2 regions of the Escherichia sp. XD33 genome follow, and region 2 is predicted to be linked to the other one. Evidence: predicted binding sites of a transcription regulator. Region 2 holds the regulator's gene; the other holds the start of a gene.
The links. The regulator PhoB, encoded in region 2, activates phosphate uptake and scavenging genes when phosphate is short. The targets are predictions, from matches to a motif close to CTGTCATAAAACTGNCNNAT.
Positions count from the first base shown of each region.

Region 1: pstS (phosphate ABC transporter substrate-binding protein PstS) is a predicted target of PhoB. The motif match lies at 1,455-1,474, and genes of this name have one in related genera.

Region 1 covers NZ_JAENDM010000038.1:7,981-11,343, forward strand. Annotated here, with positions in the region: gene pstC (phosphate ABC transporter permease PstC) at 1-241, opposite strand, end outside; gene pstS (phosphate ABC transporter substrate-binding protein PstS) at 328-1,368, opposite strand; gene glmS (glutamine--fructose-6-phosphate transaminase (isomerizing)) at 1,682-3,363, opposite strand, start outside.
Region 2 covers NZ_JAENDM010000020.1:23,399-26,761, forward strand. Annotated here, with positions in the region: gene sbcD (exonuclease subunit SbcD) at 1-1,117, opposite strand, end outside; gene phoB (phosphate response regulator transcription factor PhoB) at 1,307-1,996, shown strand; gene phoR (phosphate regulon sensor histidine kinase PhoR) at 2,054-3,349, shown strand.

The DNA of each region.
Region 1 (3,363 bases), on a different contig from region 2:
TCACCAGCGTACCGTAGATCGGCACCAACGCCCCGTAGATATCGTTCGGTGCATCCCACTCTTTGGTCCACAGGAAAGCCAGACCAAATTTCTGAATGCTCGGCCAGGAGGAGATGATCAGAGAGACAATAATGCCACCCAACATCAATAGCACAATCAGCGCCGCCAGTTTTACCAGCACGCTGAAAATTATGTCGCCCTTTTTACCCGGTGGGTTAAAAGCAGGCTTGGTTGCAGCCATAAGTTACTCTTCAGTTAAACGCGTTTACAAAGTCATTTTGTAATGCCGGATGCGGCGTAAAACACCGTACCCGGCCTGGAGTTTTATTAGTACAGCGGCTTACCGCTACTGTCTTTAATATTGGTCTTCCACGCAGCGCGAACCTGTTCAACTACACTATCCGGCAGGCTGGCGTAATCCAGGTCGTTCGCCTGTTTAGCCCCGGTTTTGTACGCCCAGTCGAAGAATTTCAGCACTTCTGTGCCTTGTTCTGGTTTCTTCTGATCTTTGTGGATCAGAATGAACGTGGTAGAGGTAATAGGCCATGCATCTTCGCCTTTCTGGTTGGTCAGATCCTGAGCGAAGGTTTTGCTCCAGTCTGCACCTTTTGCTGCATTAGCGAAGTTTTCTTCGGTCGGACTAACCGGTTTACCATCAGCGGAGATCAGTTTGGTGTACGCCAGGTTGTTCTGCTTCGCGTAAGCATATTCAACATAACCAATTGCACCCGGCAGACGCTGAACGAACGCGGCGATACCGTCGTTACCTTTACCGCCCAGACCGATCGGCCATTTTACGGTAGAGCCAGTACCAACGTTGTTTTTCCACTCTTCGTTCACTTTCGCCAGGTAGCTGGTGAAGACGAAGGAAGTCCCGGAGCCATCTGCGCGGCGTACTACAGCAATGTTTTGTGAAGGCAGTTTCAGACCCGGATTCAGTTTGGCGATGGCTTCATCATCCCACTTCTTGATTTTGCCCAGGTAGATGTCGCCGAGGGTTTTACCATCCAGCACCAGTTCGCCAGACTTCAGCCCTGGAATGTTAACCGCCAGCACCACGCCGCCAATCACGGTCGGGAACTGGAACAGACCTTCCTGAGCCAGTTTTTCGTCAGACAGCGGCGCGTCAGAGGCACCAAAATCAACGGTATTAGCGATAATCTGTTTTACGCCACCGGAAGAACCGATACCCTGGTAGTTAACTTTATTACCGGTTTCTTTCTGGTAAGTGTCAGCCCATTTGGCATACACCGGCGCAGGGAAGGTTGCACCTGCACCTGTCAGGCTTGCTTCTGCAAACACAGAGAAAGCACTCATCGATAAGGTCGCGGCGACAACAGTTGCGACGGTGGTACGCATAACTTTCATAATGTCTCCTGGGAGGATTCATAAAGCATTGTTTGTTGGCTACGAGAAGCAAAATAGGACAAACAGGTGACAGTTATATGTAAGGAATATGACAGTTTTATGACAGAGAGATAAAGTCTTCAGTCTGATTTAAATAAGCGTTGATATTCAGTCAATTACAAACATTAATAACGAAGAGATGACAGAAAAATTTTCATTCTGTGACAGAGAAAAAGTAGCCGAAGATGACGGTTTGTCACATGGAGTTGGCAGGATGTTTGATTAAAAACATAACAGGAAGAAAAATGCCCCGCTTACGCAGGGCATCCATTTATTACTCAACCGTAACCGATTTTGCCAGGTTACGCGGCTGGTCAACGTCGGTGCCTTTGATCAGCGCGACATGGTAAGCCAGCAGCTGCAGCGGAACGGTGTAGAAGATCGGTGCAATCACCTCTTCCACATGCGGCATCTCGATGATGTGCATGTTATCGCTACTTACAAAACCCGCATCCTGATCGGCGAAGACATACAACTGACCGCCACGCGCGCGAACTTCTTCAATGTTGGATTTCAGTTTTTCCAGCAATTCGTTGTTCGGTGCAACAACAATAACCGGCATATCGGCATCAATTAGCGCCAGCGGACCGTGTTTCAGTTCGCCAGCAGCGTAGGCTTCAGCGTGAATGTAAGAGATCTCTTTCAACTTCAATGCGCCTTCCAGCGCGATTGGGTACTGATCGCCACGGCCCAGGAACAGCGCGTGATGTTTGTCAGAGAAATCTTCTGCCAGCGCTTCAATGCGTTTGTCCTGAGACAGCATCTGCTCAATACGGCTCGGCAGCGCCTGCAGACCATGCACGATGTCATGTTCAATGGAGGCATCCAGACCTTTCAGGCGAGACAGCTTCGCCACCAGCATCAACAGCACAGTTAACTGAGTGGTGAATGCTTTAGTGGATGCCACGCCGATTTCTGTACCCGCGTTGGTCATTAGCGCCAGATCGGATTCGCGCACCAGAGAAGAACCCGGAACGTTACAGATTGCCAGTGAACCAAGGTAACCCAGCTCTTTCGACAGACGCAGGCCAGCCAGGGTATCCGCGGTTTCGCCAGACTGTGACAAGGTGATCATCAGGCTGTTACGACGCACGGCAGATTTGCGATAGCGGAATTCAGAGGCGATTTCGACGTCGCACGGAATACCTGCTAGCGATTCAAACCAGTAGCGGGAAACCATACCGGAGTTATAAGAAGTACCACAGGCGAGGATCTGAATATGCTCAACCTTCGACAGCAGTTCGTCGGCGTTCGGTCCCAGCTCGCTTAAATCAACCTGACCGTGGCTGATGCGTCCGGTAAGGGTGTTTTTGATCGCGTTCGGCTGTTCGTAGATCTCTTTCTGCATGTAGTGACGGTAAATGCCTTTATCGCCCGCGTCATATTGCAGATTGGATTCGATATCCTGACGTTTTACTTCCGCGCCAGTTTTATCGAAGATGTTTACCGAACGGCGAGTGATTTCCGCAATATCGCCCTCTTCAAGGAAGATAAAGCGACGGGTCACCGGCAACAGCGCCAGCTGGTCAGAAGCGATAAAGTTTTCGCCCATCCCCAGGCCAATCACCAGCGGACTACCAGAACGTGCCGCCAGCAGGGTATCCGGGTGACGGGAGTCCATGATCACTGTACCGTACGCACCACGCAGCTGCGGGATAGCACGCAGAACGGCCTCACGCAGAGTCCCGCCTTGTTTCAGCTCCCAGTTCACCAGATGGGCAATCACTTCGGTGTCGGTTTCAGAAACGAAGGTATAGCCACGCGCTTTTAGCTCTTCACGCAGCGGTTCATGGTTTTCGATGATGCCGTTATGCACCACCACAATGTGTTCAGAAACATGCGGATGCGCATTCACTTCTGAAGGTTCACCGTGGGTCGCCCAGCGAGTGTGAGCAATACCAGTGCCGCCATGCAGAGGATGTTCTTCCGCTGCCTGTGCCAGCATCTGGACTTTAC
Region 2 (3,363 bases):
CCAGTGCCAGACGGCGATTGAACACCTCTTCGACGCTGAGTTCGCTGAGGGTTTCACGCTGTTGGCTGGCTAACACACGCTCGCGCTGTTCACGACTCCGACGTACCAGCAATACTTCGACAGGCAATGATTCGGTTAATGCCTGGATTTTGCGCTGAATATCATGCAGATACTCATCAGTAGTGATTTCGATATCCAGCCAGACAGGTGGCTCCTGCGATACATCGCGCCACTGTTCCAGCTGTGCGGTAATCGACGCCAGATCGCCTTTCAGCACTGCCATGGGTTGCGTTACCGGTACGTTCAGGTTTTCCACGCTCTCTAATTTGCCGTTTGAAAATGTCACCAGATGGACATATTTACTCTTACCACATTCATCAAAACTCAGTGGAATGGGGGAGCCGCAATAGCGAACATGTTCCATGCCGCCAATAATCTGTGCGCGGTGAATATGCCCGAGCGCGATGTAGTCGGCTGGTGGAAAGTTTTGTGCCGGAAACGCGTCCAGCGTGCCAATATAAATGTCACGCACGGCGTCACTTTTACTGGCCCCCACGGTCGTTAAATGTCCCGTGGCGATGATGGGCAGAGGCTGATCGCCGCGCAGTTTGCAGGCATCGGCATAGTGTTGTTGGTAATAATCGGTAATCGCTGCCAGTAAATGCTGCTGTTTTTCAATACCGTTAAGCCCCGCCTGGCTGGTAATAATGTCACGCGGACGTAAAAACGGAATGGGGCACAGCACTGCGCCTGGCGTCCCGTCGCGACGAGGCAAGATTTGCGGCGCATGTCCGGCGCTGGCGACCACGGTAGTATTGAGGAACGCCATGATATCGCGCGATTCATTCAGCGTGGCGACCGAGTCATGGTTTCCTGCCAGTACCACCAGATGACAGCCAGTTTGCTGTAAATTGACAACAAAACGGTTGTATAACGTGCGGGCGTAACTGGGCGGCGAGCCGGTATCGAAAACATCACCGGCAACAATAATCGCATCCACCTGATGGGTTTGTGCTGTCTCCAGCAGCCAGTCAAGAAAAGCCTGATGTTCAGCTTCGCGGCTTTTACTGTAGAAGTTCTGGCCGAGATGCCAGTCTGAGGTGTGAAGGATGCGCATAACGGTTCCCTGGCGAAAAAGCATGGGCGCGATTATACCCAAACAGATGTGCCATTTGCTTTTTTCTGCGCCACGGAAATCAATAACCTGAAGATATGTGCGACGAGCTTTTCATAAATCTGTCATAAATCTGACGCATAATGACGTCGCATTAATGATCGCAACCTATTTATTACAACAGGGCAAATCATGGCGAGACGTATTCTGGTCGTAGAAGATGAAGCTCCAATTCGCGAAATGGTCTGCTTCGTGCTCGAACAAAATGGCTTTCAGCCGGTCGAAGCGGAAGATTATGACAGTGCTGTGAATCAACTGAATGAACCCTGGCCGGATTTAATTCTCCTTGACTGGATGTTACCTGGCGGCTCCGGTATCCAGTTCATCAAACACCTCAAGCGCGAGTCGATGACCCGGGATATTCCAGTGGTGATGTTGACCGCCAGAGGGGAAGAAGAAGATCGCGTGCGCGGCCTTGAAACCGGCGCGGATGACTATATCACCAAGCCGTTTTCGCCGAAGGAGCTGGTGGCGCGAATCAAAGCGGTAATGCGCCGTATTTCGCCAATGGCGGTGGAAGAGGTGATTGAGATGCAGGGATTAAGTCTCGACCCGACATCTCACCGAGTGATGGCGGGCGAAGAGCCGCTGGAGATGGGGCCGACAGAATTTAAACTGCTGCACTTTTTTATGACGCATCCTGAGCGCGTGTACAGCCGCGAGCAGCTGTTAAACCACGTCTGGGGAACTAACGTGTATGTGGAAGACCGCACGGTCGATGTCCACATTCGTCGCCTGCGTAAAGCACTGGAGCCCGGCGGGCATGACCGCATGGTGCAGACCGTGCGCGGTACAGGATATCGTTTTTCAACCCGCTTTTAACGCCTTGCTCATCGGACGCAGAGCAGGGCTTATGATTTCTTAACTGGAGTATCTTACGTGCTGGAACGGCTGTCGTGGAAAAGGCTGGTGCTGGAGCTGCTACTTTGCTGCCTCCCGGCTTTCATCCTGGGTGCATTTTTTGGTTACCTGCCCTGGTTTTTGCTGGCATCGGTAACAGGACTGCTTATCTGGCATTTCTGGAATTTATTGCGCCTTTCATGGTGGCTGTGGGTGGATCGCAGTATGACCCCGCCACCGGGGCGTGGTAGCTGGGAACCGCTACTATACGGCTTACACCAGATGCAGCTGCGAAATAAAAAACGCCGCCGTGAACTGGGCAATCTGATTAAACGCTTTCGTAGCGGCGCGGAGTCGCTGCCCGACGCGGTGGTGCTGACCACGGAAGAGGGCGGTATTTTCTGGTGTAACGGTCTGGCGCAACAAATTCTTGGTTTGCGCTGGCCGGAAGATAACGGGCAGAACATCCTTAACCTACTGCGTTACCCGGAGTTTACGCAATATCTGAAAACGCGTGATTTTTCTCGCCCGCTCAATCTGGTGCTCAACACCGGGCGGCATCTGGAAATTCGCGTCATGCCTTATACCCACAAACAGTTGCTGATGGTGGCGCGTGATGTCACGCAAATGCATCAACTGGAAGGGGCGCGGCGTAACTTTTTTGCCAACGTGAGCCATGAGTTACGTACGCCATTGACCGTGTTACAGGGTTACCTGGAGATGATGAATGAGCAGCCGCTGGAAGGCGCGGTACGCGAAAAAGCGTTGCACACCATGCGCGAGCAGACCCAGCGGATGGAAGGACTGGTGAAGCAATTGCTGACGCTGTCGAAAATAGAAGCCGCACCGACGCATTTGCTCAATGAAAAGGTTGATGTGCCGATGATGCTGCGCGTTGTTGAGCGCGAGGCTCAGACTCTGAGTCAGAAAAAACAGACATTTACCTTTGAGATAGATAACGGCCTCAAGGTGTCTGGCAACGAAGATCAGCTACGCAGTGCGATTTCGAACCTGGTCTATAACGCCGTGAATCATACGCCGGAAGGCACGCATATCACCGTACGCTGGCAGCGAGTGCCGCACGGTGCCGAATTTAGCGTTGAAGATAACGGACCGGGCATTGCACCGGAGCATATTCCGCGCCTGACCGAGCGTTTTTATCGCGTTGATAAAGCGCGTTCCCGGCAAACCGGCGGTAGCGGATTAGGGTTAGCGATCGTGAAACATGCTGTGAATCATCACGAAAGTCGCCTGAATATTGAGAGTACAGTAGGAAAAGGAACACGTTTCAGTTTTGTTATCCCGGAACGTTTAATTGCCAAAAACAGCGATTAATCCGCCTTTGTCAT